One region of the Pseudomonas sp. NPDC086251 genome, then DNA from elsewhere that is predicted to be linked to it. Evidence: riboswitches for the same ligand, from Rfam matches in the RefSeq annotation. Region 1 holds a riboswitch; the other holds the start of a gene.

Region 1 (9,083 bases):
TCAATGGAAATGGAATCGAAGGCGTCGTGGTCATGCTCATCGTGATGGCCGTCTTCACCTTCATGGTGGTGATCGTGATGGCTGTGACGGCTGTCGATGTGCTCTTCGGAACCGGCGCCCAAGCCAATCAGTACGTCCAATGGAACGCGACCGCTGCTGGCTTCGATGACTTTGACCGCTGGCGGCAGTTCTTCAGCGACTTCCAGGCGCACACGGGCGAGGTCTTCCGGGCTGATCAGGTCGGCCTTGTTGAGGATTACCAGGTCGGCGCTGGCCAGTTGGTCGGCGAACAATTCGTGCAGCGGCGATTCGTGATCGAGGTTCGGGTCGAGCTTGCGCTGGGCATCGACCTGATCCGGGAACGCGGCGAAGGTGCCGGCGGCCACGGCCGGGCTGTCGACCACGGTGATCACCGCATCGACGGTGCAGGCGCTGCGGATTTCCGGCCACTGGAAGGCTTGAACCAACGGTTTTGGCAGGGCCAGGCCCGAGGTTTCAATCAGGATGTGGTCGAGGTCGCCGCGACGGGCCACCAGTTCGCGCATCACCGGGAAGAACTCTTCCTGAACCGTGCAGCACAGGCAGCCGTTGGCCAGTTCGTAGACGCGGCCGTTGGCTTCTTCTTCAGTGCAGCCGATGGCGCACTGCTTGAGGATTTCGCCGTCGATGCCCAGCTCGCCGAACTCGTTGACGATCACCGCGATGCGGCGGCCCTGAGCGTTGTCGAGCATGTGCCGCAGCAAGGTGGTTTTGCCCGAGCCGAGGAAGCCGGTAACGATGGTGACGGGGAGTTTGGCCAGTGTTTTCATCGGATGCCCTTTGGCAAGGTGGCGGGCATACGGGACGACAATCGCTGCGACGTGCGCGCGCGGAAGAGTTCGCCACCGGATCACCCCGCCCGGTTGTAGTGAGAATCTGTGTCGAGGCAGGTCTCCTGGCTGACGGTGTGCCAATCGTTGGACTGGCGTTGGCTGCGCCTTCCCGCGAAGCCGTTGGACGGCGTTTGCAGTGGCGTGGCAGCGAACATCACCGTTCACAGTTGCGGGGGCAGCCGCGGCATCGACCGCGTTCCCTTCTTAGCTTCGGCAACACGCCGAAGAACCTCGAAAGCGCAAGGCTACGCATCGTGTGGGGGCGGGTCAATGTCTTGTAGCGGCCATCAGGACGCCTTCGCGGGCAAGCCTCGCTCCTACAGGGCCGCGGTGCTTTTGTAGGAGCGAGGCTTGCCCGCGAAGAGAGCGACTCGGTATCAACTGAGAACCCCTGCCAATTGACGCCCAACCCCCGGCCATGCTCTCCTACTCACCTTGTTACGGGTGCCCTTCACAGGGTGAAACGGGAAACCGGTGAATCATGTGCTTTACTCAAGGCCATGTCAGTCCGGTGCTGCCCCCGCAACGGTAAGCGAGCGAAGCGTCAGATCCACTGTGCCAGCAGTTCGGCATGGGAAGGTGATGCTTGCAGGTGTTGGCGTAAGCCTTAGCCCCTCGTGAGCCCGGAGACCGGCCCGCAACACACAGTGACCGATACGTTCACTGAATAACAAACCCGCGGTGGGCGGGCGCTGTTTGAACCTCTGCGCGCCCGACTCGCAGGGATCTTCCATGCGCTCTATTCACCCCACTGACAGACCAGAGGGAAGCGCCATGTCGATTATCAGCAGCACCGGCAGCAACACCGATCAGAGCACTGCCAGCACCACCACGACCCTGACTCAACGCCTGACCGCTGCCGTTTGCGCATCGATCCTTGGCGCCAGTCTTGTGTATTTCGCCGGTTTCTCGCACATCGAAGCGGTGCACAACGCCGCGCACGACACCCGTCACAGCTCCGCTTTCCCGTGCCATTGAGACCTGCCGACATGATCAAGCGTATTGCGCAAACCGCAGGTTTCACCGGACTGCTGGCCGCCCTGCTGCTGACCCTGCTGCAAAGCTTCTGGGTGGCTCCGTTGATTTTGCAGGCCGAAACCTACGAAAAATCCGAACCTGCTGCCGTTGAAATGCACGAACACGCTGAGGGCGCCGTGGCCGCTCACACCCACGACGCCGAAGCCTGGGAGCCAGAAGACGGCTGGCAGCGCGTGCTGTCGACCACTGGCGGCAATCTGGTGGTCGCTGTCGGTTTCGCCCTGATGCTCGCCGGTCTCTACACCTTGCGCGCACCGACCAAAACCTCGCAGGGCTTGCTCTGGGGCCTGGCCGGTTATGCGACGTTCGTGCTGGCGCCGACCCTCGGCCTGCCGCCTGAGTTGCCGGGCACCGCTGCGGCCGATCTGGCGCAACGGCAGTTCTGGTGGATTGGCGCGGCGGCCTCCACCGCCGTCGGTATCGCTTTGATCGTGTTTAGCCGCCACTGGCTGATGAAAGTCCTTGGCGCGGCGATCCTGGCCGTTCCTCACTTGATCGGCGCTCCGCAACCGGAAGTGCATTCGATGCTCGCTCCGCAAGCGCTGGAAACCCAGTTCAAAATCGCGTCGCAGCTGACCAACATGGGATTCTGGCTGGCCCTGGGCCTGATCAGTGCCTGGTTGTTCCGCCGCAAAAGCGCGGGTCAATACCACGCATGACGGATACCCGCGCAGCGCCGACCCTGGCAGTCGGCCTGGGCTGCCAGCGCGGCTGCCCCGTCAGCACGCTGCGGGCATTGCTCGATCAGGCGTTACAGGCGCATCAAATCGGACTTCATCAGATCAGGGCCCTGGCCAGTATCGACATGAAGCGCGATGAGCCTGGCCTGATCGAACTGGCCGAACAACTGTCGCTGCCGCTGATTTATTTCAGCAGTGCGCAACTGGTCGGTTATCAAGCGCAACTCAGCCATCAGTCGGACATCGCGTTCGAACGCACCGGCTGCTACGGCGTGGCAGAAAGTGCCGCCCTCGCCCTCGCCGAACACCTGTCCCAGGCGCCGGCAAAACTGCTGATTTCGCGACAAAAGTATGCCCAGGCCACCCTCGCGTTGGCCTGCGCTGTCTAAAATCCCCGATAATCCCCGTCTTCGATCATGAGCAATCTTCATCTGAAGCCTTGCCCAGACCCTTTTCTCACAGGAACCGACGATGACCGTCTATTTCATTGGCGCAGGTCCCGGCGACCCGGAACTGATCACCGTCAAAGGCCAACGGCTGATTCGCACCTGCCCGGTCATTATCTACGCCGGCTCCCTGGTGCCCACCGCCGTGTTGGCAGGCCATCAGGCCGAACAGGTAGTCAACAGCGCCGAATTGCACCTGGAACAGATTATCGACCTGATCAAGACTGCCCATGCCAACGGCCAGGATGTGGCTCGGGTGCATTCCGGCGATCCAAGCCTGTATGGCGCCATTGGCGAACAGATTCGTTACCTGCGCGAATTCGACATCCCGTTTGAAATCATTCCCGGCGTGACCGCGACGGCGGCCTGCGCGGCGTTGCTCGGTGCGGAACTGACACTGCCGGACGTGTCACAGAGCGTGATTCTGACCCGCTACGCCGACAAGACCGCGATGCCGGCGGGCGAAGAGCTGGGTAGCCTGGCGCAGCACGGGGCGACCATGGCGATTCATTTGGGGGTCAATCATCTGGAGAAGATCCTGGCTGAATTGCTGCCGCATTACGGCGCGGATTGTCCGATTGCGGTGATTCACCGGGCAACCTGGCCGGATCAGGATTGGGTGGTGGGAACGCTTGAGGATATTGCCGGGAAGGTGGAGGCGAAGGGGTTTCGGCGTACGGCGCTGATATTGGTCGGTCGGGTGTTGGGCAGCGATCATTTTAGTGAGTCGTCGCTGTACCGTGCCGGGCATGCGCATTTGTATCGCCCATAGGGCCTCTTCGCGAGCAAGCCCGCTCCCACATTTGATCTTTGTCGGGCTCAAAATTTGTGTGCGCAGGAGATTAAATGTGGGAGCGGGCTTGCTCGCGAAGGCGTCAGTGAATTTCACCCATAAAAAAACGGCGCTCACGGGGCGCCGTTTTTTTTGTTTGCAGCGAACACCTTACTCAGTAGTAGGCGTTTTCTTTCTGCGTGTGGTCGGTCACGTCGCGAACGCCCTTGAGCTCGGGAATGCGCTCGAGCAAGGTGCGCTCGATGCCTTCACGCAAGGTCACGTCTGCCTGGCCGCAGCCCTGGCAACCGCCGCCGAACTTGAGCACGGCGATGCCGTCCTCGACCACATCGATCAGGCTGACCTGACCGCCGTGGCTCGCGAGCCCCGGGTTGATTTCGGTTTGCAGGTAGTAGTTGATGCGCTCGTTCACCGGGCTGTCGGCGTTGACCATCGGGACTTTGGCGTTTGGCGCCTTGATGGTCAGCTGGCCGCCCATGCGGTCGGTGGCGTAGTCGACTACCGCATCGTCCAGGAACGCTTCGCTGAACGAGTCGATGTAAGCAGTGAAGCTTTTCAGCCCCAGCGCCGTGTCTTCAGGTTTTTCTTCGCCCGGCTTGCAATAAGCAATGCAGGTTTCGGCGTACTGGGTGCCAGGCTGGGTGATAAAGACGCGGATGCCGATGCCTGGGGTGTTCTGCTTGGAGAGCAGATCAGCCAGATAATCGTGGGCGGCGTCGGTGATGGTAATAGCGGTCATGGAAACTCCTCGCAGGCTTGGGCGCAGTTTACGCCAATCATCGCGCCGGACAAAGTCCTAGTATTTTTGTCGGGAAAGAGCCGGGACCGGCTCGACCGCCGGTTCGCCGTCGATCCAGTCTTTAAGCCACCGATAGCTGCATTTTTCCACCCATTCGTAGCTTGCCCACGAACCCAGGCCAATCGTCGCCGCGCAAACAACGAACATCACGTAGGGGTTTATGCCGTAGCGCTGTGCGACAAAACCGCCGGCAGACAGCACCAGCACGTGCATCAGGTACACCGAGTAGGAACAATCACCGAGCAGCTTGAACAGCCGATTGTTCGCGAAAAAGCGTTCCAGCGACATGCACGCCGTGACCAGCACCGCGCTCGGCACGCCCCAGGTCAGGAATCGTGGTTGCGGCGCCAAGTGATAAATCGCCGTCAACGCGCCGGCAATGCCCAGCAATGGCAGGTACAAGCCCGGCTTGATCCAGCCACGGCGGTAGATCATGCCGATGGCGATCCCCAGCAGAAACTCATAAACGATACCCGAGCGATAGAACTCGCTGACCCAGCCATAACCGGTCCACGCCTGGCACACCGCGAACAGCAGCGCCGCCACGACCAGCAACCGCACCTGCAAGCGAAACAGCAGCGCCCAGGCGAACAGCAGGTAGAACAGCATTTCGTAGTTAAGCGTCCAGCCGACGTTAAGCGTCGGATAAATCCCGTAGCCGCCGGGGTTCTCGGTAGGAATGAACAGCAGCGACAGCAGGAAATGCGACCAGTCGACCGTCTGATCCGGCAGCAAGGGTTTGGCGAACACCACCAGCAACGCCATCAGCACCGTATACAGCCAGTACGCCGGGACGATGCGAAAGAGTCGATACAGCAGAAAGCGCCCCGGCGGCAGCGACTTGCCCTCGGTGGAGAGGAAAATCACCAGGCCGCTGATGACAAAAAACACGTCGACGCCCACCGCCCCCTTGTCGATGAACATCTGCCCCACCGGCCCATGGGCCTTGAAGTCGAAGAAAATCTGCATGAAATGGTGGCAAACCACTGCCCAGGCGGCGATGGCGCGCAGTGCCTGCACTGAAATCAACATTGACCGCCCTCCCGCTCCCGATCCGCAATCCGCCGCATTTCTCTTGTGGGAGCGGGCTTGCTCGCGAAAGCGGTGTGTCAGGCAATATTAACGTCGACTGACACACCGCCTTCGCGAGCAAGCCCGCTCCCACATTGGATTTGCGGTGCCTACAGATCCGACACCGGCCAGCTGTCAAAGGTCGATCAAAGATTCTCGTAGCGGTTCATGTCCAGCACGCCCTCTTCCACCGGGTCGGTCTCATGCACGTAGCGGCTCAGGTCATGGAAGTAGAACCAGAATTGCGGATGGCTACGGCGAATTCCCCAGCGTTCGACGATTTTCTCGAAGCGATGGGCGTCCTTGGCGTTCTCCATCGCGTCGACGAACTCGGGCACCTGCCCGGCCGGAATGTTGAACATGAAGTTCGGATAGCTGCTGAGCACGCCGGGGAAAATGGTCAGCGTGTCGAGCCCCGGTTGATAGCGCAGCGACTCACCGAGCAGGAACGCCACGTTGCTGTGCGCGCGGTTGCGCAGCAGGCTGTAAACCTCACGCTTGCCGCTGGTGGTCTCGATACGCAACATCGTTGCTTCCGGCAACTGATCGATGACCTTAAGCCCCGCCGCCGGACGCGACGTCAGGCGACTCAAGGCCTGCTCGGCACTCTGCAATTGCAGATCGATGTTCGGTCGCGAGCAATAAGCACCGTCACAGCGATTGATCGGATCGGGCTTGGCATTTAGGTCGCCGTAGCGGGCCAGCAACTGCATCGCGAAATCACGTTTGGGGTCGTTTTCGTTCAGGACGAGCGCCGTCTCCTTGTCGTTATCGATGGCCTCGTAATCCAGCCACATCTTGATCTTGCCGCTGTTCTGGTACCAATCGTCGAGGTACGCGTCCCGCGAATCCGCCGGCATCAAGCGCAGGAAGTTCTGCTCGGCGCCGTTACGGATCAGGTCGAAATACAGCCGCGTCTGCGCCTGATGGGAGACGTTGCCGAACACGTCGAAGTTGACCGCCAGCTGATAGTAGGTGCGCTCCAGCAGCGGGAAGTCGAACAGCCACATCGTTTGCGGCACGTCACCGATCAGGCCTTTGTTCACCGAAGCGCTGTCGAAGTGGCGGAAGATGGTCAGCAAGGCGTTATCGTTGCCGGCCCACAAGGTCGACCAGCTCGGCGCCGGCGCATCGGCGTAACTGTCGCGGCGCAGCGCCTCGTATTCGTTACGCTTGTCGCGGTAGTCGTGCCACAGGCTCAGGACACTGCCGACGTCGTCGTTCTGCCCCGGCATCGCCAGCAACGGCGTGGCCTGACCGCGGTAGTTCGGGTCAATGATGTAGAGGTCGTGTTCCGGCGCCTGGAACAGCGCCCAGAAGTTATCGCGGATCACATCAGTGGCAATCTGACCGCGACAGACCGGGCCGCGAATGAAGGTGCGCACGAAGTATTCGGCGTTATCGAGCATGAACTGGTAGCGCGCCTGGGCCGGGATCGCCTCGAAGGTGGTGAACGGATTGGCCCGGCGCTCCGGCCCGTAACCCGGCAAGGCGTTGACCTGCCAGTTGCCGTTATAAAAGAGGGTTTTGATCCGCGCCATCTTCGCCGCGCTCAGCGGATAGGTGATGTGGGTTTTCTGCACAATCACCCCTTGCACCGGCCACAGGCGGTAATACACCTGAGTGCCGGGGTCGTCGTTCGGGCGGCGGGTGTTGATCAGGTCGATCGGCTGGCCGGTCGGCGTGCGCGAACGCACCCACTGGAAGAAATGCCCCGGCTCGCCGTCCTTGAAGTAAAGGTGAGCGAGAAACCAATGCTCGAACAACCAGCGCCCGACCAGGCTTTGCCGCGCCCCGGGCGCGTTCAGCAGGTTTTCCCATTGCACCACCTGCAGCGCTTCCTTCGCCGAAGGCACCAAGCCTTGCTCATCGATGGGCGCGCCGGAGGCCAGCCAGCGTTGCAGCGTCTGGTATTGCTGATCGGTCAGGCCGGTGACCGCCAACGGCATGCCTTCTTTCGGATGCGCCCGGGCATAACCTTCGAATTCTGCAGGCATGGCGCAACTGTTTTCCCGGTTCAGGCCCAGGACAATGTCTTCCGGCAACTTCGCGTTGGGCTGCAACGGCGTGGTGTGTCCCAGCTCCAGCATCCGCGCCATCAGCGCGGCCTGGCTGCCCTGGGCGTCGAGTACCGAATAGAAGCTTTTTTGCTGCCAGGCGCGTTTACCGAACGCGTCGTAAAACAGCCGGGTCGGTGCAGCGGCCTGGCTGCGTTCGCCGTCATAGACCGGAATCTTGGTCGCACCGCGCGCGACCCCTTCGCCACTGCCCAGATTGAGCTGACAGGCGGCGTCGTAGCAGGCATGGCAGGCCACGCACTTTTCGGTGAAGATCGGTTGGATGTCGCGGGTATAGGAAATGCCAGCGGAGATGGCCGGTTCCTGCGCGGCGGCGCCCCAGCTTAAAAACAGCAACACCATGCTGATGACGCGATAAGGCATGTCCCTGGTCCCAATCATGAAAAAACGCCGCGATTCTAACGCTCGGACACCCGTACCAACATGAGCGATATTCATGCAAAAACCGGACATGCTCTAAAAGCGCGCAGGTTTGCTATTATCCCGCCCCTTCGTCATGGCCTTACCGAGTAGTCCAAATGTCCGATCGCAGCGTTCGCCTTCAAGCTCTCAAGCACGCCCTCAAAGAGCGCATCCTGATTCTCGATGGCGGCATGGGCACGATGATCCAGAGCTACAAGCTCGAAGAGCAGGATTACCGTGGCAAACGCTTCGCTGACTGGCCGAGCGACGTCAAAGGCAACAATGACCTGTTGGTGCTGACGCGCCCGGACGTGATTGGCGGCATCGAGAAAGCCTACCTGGACGCCGGCGCCGATATTCTGGAAACCAACACCTTCAACGCCACGCGGATTTCCATGGCCGATTACGGCATGGAAGAACTGGCCTACGAACTGAACGTAGAAGGCGCTCGCCTGGCGCGCAAGATCGCCGACGCGAAAACCCTCGAGAACCCGGACAAGCCGCGCTTCGTCGCCGGCGTGCTCGGCCCGACCAGCCGCACCTGCTCGCTGTCGCCGGACGTGAACAACCCCGGCTACCGCAACGTGACCTTCGATGAACTGGTGGAGAACTACACCGAGGCCACCAAAGGCCTGATCGAAGGCGGCGCCGACCTGATCCTGATCGAAACCATTTTCGACACCCTCAACGCCAAAGCCGCGATCTTCGCCGTGCAAGGGGTTTACGAAGAACTCGGCGTCGAACTGCCAATCATGATCTCCGGCACCATCACCGACGCCTCCGGCCGTACCCTGTCGGGCCAGACCACGGAAGCGTTCTGGAACTCCGTGGCCCACGCCAAGCCGATCTCGGTCGGCCTGAACTGCGCCCTCGGCGCCAGCGAATTGCGCCCGTACCTGGAGGA
Region 2 (9,083 bases), on a different contig from region 1:
GCCTGTTCGCTCGGCGACAGCAGTTCCAGCGTGCCTACCAAATGCGCGAACACCCCGCCGCGATTGATGTCGGCGATCAGTACCACCGGGCAGTCGACCGCCTCGGCAAAGCCCATGTTGGCGATGTCGCCGGCACGCAGATTGATCTCGGCCGGCGAGCCGGCGCCTTCGACCATCACCACTGGATACGCCGCGCTCAACCGCGCATGGGAGGCCAGCACCGCTTGCATGGCGATGGCTTTGTAGTCGTGATAGGCGACCGCGTTCATGGTCGTGACCGCACGACCGTGGATGATCACTTGGGCGCCGGTGTCGCTGTTGGGTTTGAGCAGCACCGGGTTCATGTCGGTGTGCGGCTCAAGGTTGGCCGCCTGGGCCTGCACCGCTTGCGCGCGACCGATCTCGCCACCGTCGGCGGTCACGGCACTGTTGAGCGCCATGTTCTGCGGTTTGAACGGCACGACGCTCACGCCCTGACGCACCACCCAACGACACAACGCCGTCACCAGCGTGCTTTTACCGGCGTCCGATGTCGTGCCCTGCACCATCAACGTGGTCATTGGTTTTCCTTGGCGTAAGCTTCGAATGCAGCAGCGAGTCGTGTCCAGTCGGCTTCATCGGCCGGCAGGCCAAAGCGCAGGCTGCTGTTATGCGTGAACAACCGCAGCAAGATGCCGCGTCGAGCCATGAACTCATGGAGCGCTTCGGCGCGTTCGATGATCAGCCATTGAAACAAGGCGCAACCGCCCTGGGGTTTGAAACCGTGCTGCTCCAGCAGCCGCGCCAGACGTGCGCTGGCCTCTTCAGTGCGCAGCCGTTGCCGGGCATGCCCTTCGCTGTCCAGTAAACACGCCTGGCCCAGCACCCGAGTCGGTCCACTGACCGCCCAGGGGCCCACTTGTTCGGCCAGCAACTTGAGCAACTTGCGCTCGGCCAGCACAAACCCCAACCGCACACCGGCCAGGCCGAAAAACTTGCCGAAGGAGCGCAACACGATCAACCCGACCTGATTGGCAAACGGCGCCAGGCTCAGCGCCGGCGTGTTGTCCATGAACGCCTCGTCCACCACCAGCCAGCCACCGCGCTGGGCCAGTTTTGAATGCCAGTCCAGCAGACGACTCGGGGTCAGGCTCAGGCCGGTGGGATTATTCGGGTTGACCACCACCAGCACGTCGAGGCTGTCGAGGAAAAAGTCGACTTCCTGCTCCAGCACTTCACGCACGATGTAACCGCTGCGGCGCCAGGCTTCGGCGTGTTCGGCATAACACGGCGAGAGCACGCCGACCTTGCCGACCCGACGCAAACGCGGCAGCAACTGGATCGCCATTTGCGAGCCGGCCACCGGCAGCACCTGCACGGCGCCGTAGTAATCGCAGGCGGCCTGCTCCAGGCCATCATCGGTTTCCGGCAAGCGCGCCCACGCTCGCAACGGAATCTCTGGAACCGGAAACGGCCAGGGCGCCAGGCCGCTGGACAGGTCGAGCCAGTCGGCTTCGGCGATGCCGTATTCGAGCGCGGCCTTGCGCAACCGTCCACCGTGTTCAAGCATAGAATTCAGCCCCCACGCAGAGAATCAGCAGCCATAACCATACCCCGCGCTGGACCAATTGCCAGCCACGGTCGATGGAGTCGGCGTCCGCTGGCGCGCCTTCGCCCAGTGGCGGACGCTGATGCAGTTCGCCGTGATAGATCGCCGCCCCGCCCAACTCGACACCGAGCGCACCGGCACCGGCGGCCATCACCGGACCGGCATTCGGGCTGTCCCAGGTCGGACCCTGGAGACGCCAGCATTTCAGCGCCAGGCGGGTTTTACCGAGCAACGCGTAGGTCAGCGCCACCAGGCGTGCAGGAATGTAGTTGAGCACGTCGTCGATCTTCGCCGCCGCCCAGCCGAAACGCTCAAAGCGCTCGTTGCGATAGCCCCACATGGCGTCGAGCGTGTTGCTCAAACGGTAGAGCACCACACCCGGCGCGCCGGCCACGGCGAACCAGAACAGCGCGGCAAATACGGCGTCGCTGCCGTTTTCCAAGACGGATTCGGTGGCGGCGCGGGCGACTTCGGTTTTATCCAGTTCGCTGGTCTGACGGCTGACCAGATAGCCCACGCGCTTGCGGGCCTCGTCCAGGTCATCGCTGCGCAGGGCCTTGGCCACCGGCTCGACGTGCTCGCCGAGACTGCGCATGCCGAGCGCGCAATAGAGCGCGAGAATCTCGACGATCCAACCGACATAAGGTGCCCAGGAAAATGCCGTGGCCAGCAGGGTCAACGGCAGTACGGCAATCACCCAGGCGGTAACGCCGTGACTGCGCCAGCCGCGACCGCCGCCATTGAAACGTTGCTCGATGCGGTCGGCAAAACGGCCGAACGCTACCAGCGGATGCCAGCGTTTGGGTTCACCCAGCAGCGCATCCAGCGCCACGGCGGCGACACTCAACAACGCCACACTCATTGACTCACTCCCCAAACATTTTCATACAGCAATTCGTTCAGCGGACGCGCTTGCGCCCAGCCTTCAAGTACCAGCATTGGCGCCGGATAGAATTCCTTTACCGGGCCGAGACACAGCACCGCCAGCGGCTTGGCGCCGGCCGGCATCTGCAGCAGATCGGCCAGGGCTTGCGGCTCGAACAGCGACACCCAGCCCATGCCCAACCCTTCGGCGCGGGACGCCAGCCAGAGGTTCTGGATGGCGCAGGACAGCGAGGCCATGTCCATTTCCGGCAAGGTGCGGCGGCCGAAAATGTGCCGTTCGCGATCGTCCATCAGCGCGGCGACCAGCACCTCGGCGCAATCGTTGATGCCTTCGACCTTGAGTTTCATGAAGTCATCGCTGCGCTCGCCGAGGGCTTCGGCGGTGCGCAGACGTTCTTCTTCCACCAGTTGCTGGATCTCGCCGCGCAGGGCACGGTCGCTGATGCGGATGAACCGCCAGGGCTGCATCAGGCCGACACTCGGCGCCTGGTGCGCGGCTTCGAGCAGACGGCGCAGGAGTTCGGGCTCGACGGTACCGCCGCTGAAATGGCGCATGTCGCGGCGTTCGGCGATGGCCCGATAAACAGCTTCGCGTTCGGCCTGGCTGAATGCGTTGTCGGTCATGGCCTCTTCGCGAGCAAGCCCGCTCCCACAATGGACCGCGTTTCTTCAGGCAACACACTTTCTAATGTGGGAGCGGGCTTGCTCGCGAAGGCGGCCTCAAGGTCAGGCGCCAATAACGCGGCGATCGCTTGCGGATTCGACGGAAAATAAAAGTGCACATAAGAAGCCGTCATCCGCCCCTCGCGATACACCGCCTCTGCCCCACGCCCGCCATTAGGACTGAGCCCACGCGCAATCGGCTCAAGCTCGGTGCTGGTCAGCGAGTGGTGATACGTGTGCCCGCGCAGCGAACCTTCCGGCAGTTCCACCGCTTGCAACGCCAACGCTGCCAGACGTTTCTGCATCACTGCATCTCCCGCCAGCAAGCCGACCAGTTCCGCGCGAGTGCCGTCGACATCGGTCAACGAATCGAGCAGATAAAGCATGCCGCCGCATTCGGCCAGCAACGGTTTACCCGCCGCGTGGTGAGCGCGGATCGCGGTCAGCATCGAGGTGTTTTGCGACAGCGCTACATGGTGCAGCTCCGGATATCCACCCGGCAGGTAGAGGCTGTCGGCGTCCGGCAATTGCGTGTCACGGATCGGCGAGAAAAACAGCAACTCGGCGCCCATCGCCCGCAACAGATCCAGGCTCGCGCCATAGGTGAACGCGAACGCTTCGTCACGGGCCACGGCGATGCGCACGCCGGCCAGTAACGGTTCGGCAACGATCACATCAGGGGCGCCGAATTCCACCGCCGGTGGCAGCGCAACCTCGCAGCTGCTGGCCAGCGCATCGGCTGCCGCATCGAGGCGCAGATCGAGATCGTTCAGCTCGCTGGCCTGCACCAGCCCCAAGTGACGGCTCGGCAATTCGATCCCGGTTTCCCGGGACAACGCGCCGTACCAGCGCAGGCCTTCGGTCAGGCTGCCTTCGAGCAATTGCGCATGCCGCAAAGTGCCAACGCGGTTGGCCAACACACCGGCGAACGGCAAATCCGGCTGATAGCGCGCCAGCCCCAAGGCCAGCGCGCCAAACGTCTGGGCCATGGCGGTGCCGTCGATCACGCCGAGCACCGGCACACCGAAATGCCGCGCCAGGTCTGCGCTGGACGGCGTGCCGTCGAACAGGCCCATGACGCCTTCGATAAGAATCAGATCGGCTTCACCGGCGGCTTCCCACAACAGTCGACGACTTTCCTGCTCGCCGACCATCCACATGTCCAGCTGATACACCGGCGCGCCGCTGGCGCGTTCGAGAATCATCGGGTCGAGGAAGTCCGGGCCGCATTTGAACACGCGCACCTTGCGGCCCTGATTGCGATGCAAACGGGCCAGCGCGGCAGTGACGGTGGTCTTGCCCTGACCGGAGGCCGGCGCGGCGATCAGCACCGCCGGGCAATGACGGGGTTGATTCACAGCTCGACGCCTTTTTGCGCTTTGATCCCGGCCTGGAACGCGTGCTTGATCACGCCCATTTCGGTGACGGTATCGGCCAGTTCAATCATTTCCGGTTTGGCGCCGCGACCGGTCACCACCACGTGCTGCATCGGCGGACGGGCCTGCAAATCGCTGAGCACCTGATCGAGGTCGAGGTAGCCGTGCTTGAGGGCGATGTTCAACTCATCGAGCACCACCAGGCCGATGGACGGGTCGCGCAGCAGTTCCTGGGACACGGCCCAGGCGGCTTCGGCGGCGGCGATGTCACGCTGGCGATCCTGGGTTTCCCAGGTAAAGCCCTCGCCCATCACATGAAAGCGCACCTGCTCCGGGAAGCGCCGGAAGAACAACTCTTCACCGGTGCTGTTGCGACCCTTGATGAACTGCACCACACCGCACTGCATGCCGTGGCCCATGGAGCGGGCGAGCATGCCAAACGCCGAACTGCTCTTGCCTTTGCCGTTGCCGGTCAGCACCAGCAATAGGCCGCATTCGTTCGGGGAGTTGGCGATGCGTTCGTCGATCACGGCTTTTTTGCGTTGCATGCGCGCCAAATGGCGTTCGTCACGATCGGGGGTATCAGTCATGGGGGAGCTCTCCGTTGAGGCTGGATAACGGCGGGCAGGCACAAGAATAGACGGCAAAAAGCCTGGCATCGCCCACCGTGATGCCGCTGGATGGATCAGGCCGGTCTCCGGGCTCATGAGCGGCGCAAGGCCTGACTGCGCGCCTTCCCATGTCGATGATCGACACAGTGGCTCAAGACGCAGTTTTCACTCATTTACCGTTGCGGGGGCAGCGCCGGGATCGCGGACCTTCATGCATCGAAGGGCTCACTCACCGGCTTCCCTGTTTCACTCTGTCGACCAGGGTCACAAAGCACCTGAAACAAGCCGCGAAGGTTAGAGGGTTGGGGGTGGAGCGTCAATTGAAGACGGGCGGTGCGCGCGCGATAAACTGCCATCGATCAATTAAATGATGTCAATCTTGTGCCGCACTCACAGCAGTGATATCAAAGAGCCACAACCTGACAACACAATAACAAGGGTGAGCCCCATGCAAGGCATGATCATCAGCAATCCGAAGCTGGAATTCCTGCGCCCGGTGCTGGAACGCTGGTTTGACTGTATTGACCGCTACAACGCCGTGCGCGGCGATAACGACACGCCTTACTGGTACGACGAAAAAGCCAACCTCAGCCTGCTCTCCGCTGCGGCGTGGATGGCGGAAATGGTCACGCTGCAACACACCCCCACGCGCAAACAGACCGAAGAAGGCGAACGCAACGGCCGCGCCGACCTGTTTATCGCCACCGCCGAAGAACGCGCCTATTTTCAAGCCACGCAGCGCTGGCCGCGGGTCAACAGCCTTAACCTGACTCAAGCCTTGCAGGACATCACCAGCGACGCCAAACGCATCAGCTACGCCAGCGACCTGAAACTCGGCTGCCTGTTCGTCGCACCGCAAAAAGCCCAGCAAAGCGCCACGCCGGAAGAACTCCAGGACATGCTCGACGACTTGCAAAAGGAACACACCTGCGCCGTCGCCTGGTATTTCCCTTACGCCTACCGCAAGTTGCGCAACGAAGCCGGCCACTATCACCCAGGCATCGCCGTGCTGCTCAAAGAGGCTCGCTGACCGGGTTGAACCATCGCGCGCCTGCGCTTCTCTATTGAATTAGGTCACTGCATTCATAGGGAAGATCAGCATGCGCAAGCCTCAGCTCGTTCTCGTCATTGCGCTCGCCGGAGGGCTCGCCGCCTGTGGTGAAACCTCCAGCCTGCAAGTTTCCGACGGCACCGGCCCGTCTCCCCAGCTGCCAGAACCCAACAAAACCCTGATCCCGACGGTGAACATAGCCCCGGCAATCGGCTGGCCGGCCGGCGCGAAACCGATCACGGCGGCGGGGACTCAGGTGGCAGCGTTTGCTGAAGGGCTGGATCACCCGCGCTGGCTCTATGTGCTGCCCAACGGCGATGTGCTGGTCGCCGAAACCAACGCGCCACCGAAACCCGATGACGGCAAAGGCATTCGCGGTTGGGTCATGGGCAAAGCCATGAAACGTGCCGGCGCGGGTGTGCCGAGCCCGAACCGGATCACGCTGCTGCGCGACAAGGACCACGACGGCATTGCCGAAACCCGCACGGTGTTCCTGGAAAACCTCAACTCGCCATTCGGCATGACGCTGGTCGGCAATGACCTGTACGTCGCCGATACCGATCGCTTGCTGCGCTTCCATTATGAAAATGGCGATACGGCGATCAAGTCGCAGCCGATGAAAGTGATCGATCTACCGGGTGGCACGCTGAATCACCACTGGACCAAAAACGTCATTGCCAGCAAGGACGGCAGCAAGCTGTACGTCACCGTGGGCTCCAACAGCAACGTCGGCGAAAACGGCCTGGACAAGGAAGAAGGTCGTGCGGCGATCTGGGAAGTGGATCGCGCTACCGGTAATCACCGAATCTTCGCCTCAGGCCTGCGCAACCCCAATGGCATGGCCTGGGAGCCTCGGAGCGGTGCCTTGTGGACAGCGGTCAACGAGCGCGATGAAATCGGCAGCGACCTGGTGCCGGACTACATCACCTCGGTCAAGGACGGCGCGTTCTATGGCTGGCCGTTCAGCTATTACGGCCAGCACGTGGACATTCGCGTCGAACCGCAAAACCCGGACCTGGTGGCCAAGGCCATTGCGCCGGACTATGCGGTCGGCCCACATACTGCATCGCTGGGCCTGACGTTTGCTGAAGGCACCACACTGCCAGCGCAGTTCAAGGAGGGCGCTTTCATCGGCCAGCACGGTTCGTGGAACCGAGATCCGCACAGTGGCTATAAAGTGATTTTCGTACCCTTCGCGGGCGGCAAACCGACCGGGAAGCCGATTGATGTGCTGACCGGCTTCCTCAATGACGAAGAAAAAGCCATGGGCCGCCCGGTGGGCGTAGTGATTGATCAGCAGGGTGATTTGCTGGTGGCGGATGATGTGGGGAACAAGGTATGGCGAGTGTCGGCGACTAAATAAACACCACGGACTGTAGGAGCGAGGCTTGCCCGCGAAGATTTTGGTGGTTTTGCCGGCCTCTTCGCGAGCAAGCCCGCTCCCACACTTGACCTCTGGCGCACGCAATTTTTGTGTTCACCGCAGATCAAATGTGGGAGCGGGCTTGCTCGCGAAAAGGCCCTCAATGCAGCCAAAAAACCACCTGCCTAGCGCTTGCGACAAAGCGTCAACCCATCCCCTATCGGCAACAACGACAGATCCACACGCAAATCACCCTTCAACGCGCGATTGAGCGCCTGGATGGCCCGAGTGTCTGCGCTCTCGGAATGCTCCTCAAGCACCCGCCCGCTCCACAGCGTGTTATCGAAAACCGCCAAACCGCCGACCCGCAGCAGACGCAGCGCGTGCTCCAGATAGCTCGGATAGTTAGCCTTGTCGGCATCAATGAAAATCAGATCAAACTGCCCGGCCTGCCCTTGCCGTTCAAGCTCGGCGAGGGTTTCCAGCGCAGGCGCCAGACGCAGATCAATCCGCCCGGCGAGCCCCGCTTCCTGCCAATAACGGCGCGCGGTGGCGTTGTAGTCGCCGGGAATGTCACAGCAGATCAGCGAACCGTCCTCCGGCAACGCCGTCGCCATGCACAAGGCGCTGTAACCGGTAAACGTGCCGACTTCCAGCAAACGCCTGGCGCCGGTGAGTTTCACCAGCAGCGCGAGGAATTGCCCTTGCTCCGGCGCGATCTGCCAGCGAGCCATGGGCAGCGCCTGGGTTTCGTCGCGTAAACGCTTGAGCAGCGGCGTTTCCCTGAGGGAAACGTCGAGCAGGTATTGATACAGGGAGTCGTCGAGATTGAGCGTGCGAGCGGTCATGACAACCTCTAGGGATTGCGCGCCAGGTGCTCAGGTTGCAGGACGCGCTTGGCGCTGAGATAGGCTTTCTGCCAATAAGCCTTGGACAAGCTGTCGAGCTTCACCGTGCCGCCAGTGGCCGGCGCATGGACGAAGCGGCCTTCGCCGACGTAGATCCCGGCATGACTGACCTGGGAGCCGCCATTGGTGGCGAAGAAGATCAGGTCGCCGGTTTGCAGGCCTTCCTTGCCCACACTGGCCGCCTGCATGCTGATCAACTCACGCGTGGTACGGGGCAGGGAAATACCGGCGACGTCACGGTAAACGTAACCGATCAGGCCACTGCAATCGAATCCGGAATCCGGTGTGTTGCCGCCCCAGCGATACGGCGTGCCCACCAGGCCGAGCGCGCGAAACAGCACGTCTTCTGCCTCGGGGGAGAAGGGTTGGGAGGCGTTGAAAACAATCGGCGCGCGAACCACTGGCGCAGGAGGCGGTGGGCGGCTGGCGCAAGCGCTGAGCAGTGCTGCGAAGAACATGAGTGCGAGGCGGGCCGACATCGTCATAAGCAGAACATCCTGATCTGGCTGCGGCTTTTTTCTGCCGGAAAGACAGAAAAGAAAACCGCCTGCGCAGGACGCAGGCGGTTTGCCATCAATAATAGATCAGGATTCTAGCGGCTATGCGGCAAACTTCAAGTAAGACTTTAAGTTCACCTT

The links. Region 1 has a riboswitch for cobalamin ahead of ACIPL2_RS25180 (CbtB domain-containing protein). Riboswitches for the same ligand answer to the same signal wherever they lie in the genome.
Region 2: linked by a shared signal. The riboswitch ahead of cobO (cob(I)yrinic acid a,c-diamide adenosyltransferase) and the one ahead of ACIPL2_RS25180 (CbtB domain-containing protein) in region 1 are both predicted to bind cobalamin.

Annotation. Positions count from the first base shown of each region.
Region 1 is NZ_JBIVBY010000025.1:20,360-29,442, forward strand. It holds gene cobW (cobalamin biosynthesis protein CobW) at 1-809, opposite strand, end outside; cobalamin riboswitch at 907-1,121, opposite strand; cobalamin riboswitch at 1,298-1,526, shown strand; gene ACIPL2_RS25180 (CbtB domain-containing protein) at 1,647-1,850, shown strand; gene ACIPL2_RS25185 (CbtA family protein) at 1,862-2,569, shown strand; gene ACIPL2_RS25190 (cobalamin biosynthesis protein) at 2,566-2,979, shown strand; gene cobM (precorrin-4 C(11)-methyltransferase) at 3,062-3,808, shown strand; gene nfuA (Fe-S biogenesis protein NfuA) at 3,984-4,568, opposite strand; gene ACIPL2_RS25205 (acyltransferase family protein) at 4,626-5,660, opposite strand; gene ACIPL2_RS25210 (fatty acid cis/trans isomerase) at 5,846-8,140, opposite strand; gene metH (methionine synthase) at 8,296-9,083, shown strand, end outside.
Region 2 is NZ_JBIVBY010000013.1:170,855-179,937, forward strand. It holds gene ACIPL2_RS17545 (cobyric acid synthase) at 1-560, opposite strand, end outside; gene cobD (threonine-phosphate decarboxylase CobD) at 557-1,549, opposite strand; gene cbiB (adenosylcobinamide-phosphate synthase CbiB) at 1,542-2,450, opposite strand; gene bluB (5,6-dimethylbenzimidazole synthase) at 2,447-3,097, opposite strand; gene ACIPL2_RS17565 (cobyrinate a,c-diamide synthase) at 3,094-4,494, opposite strand; gene cobO (cob(I)yrinic acid a,c-diamide adenosyltransferase) at 4,491-5,102, opposite strand; cobalamin riboswitch at 5,183-5,417, opposite strand; gene ACIPL2_RS17575 (hypothetical protein) at 5,572-6,153, shown strand; gene ACIPL2_RS17580 (PQQ-dependent sugar dehydrogenase) at 6,224-7,537, shown strand; gene ACIPL2_RS17585 (class I SAM-dependent methyltransferase) at 7,723-8,385, opposite strand; gene ACIPL2_RS17590 (C40 family peptidase) at 8,394-8,930, opposite strand.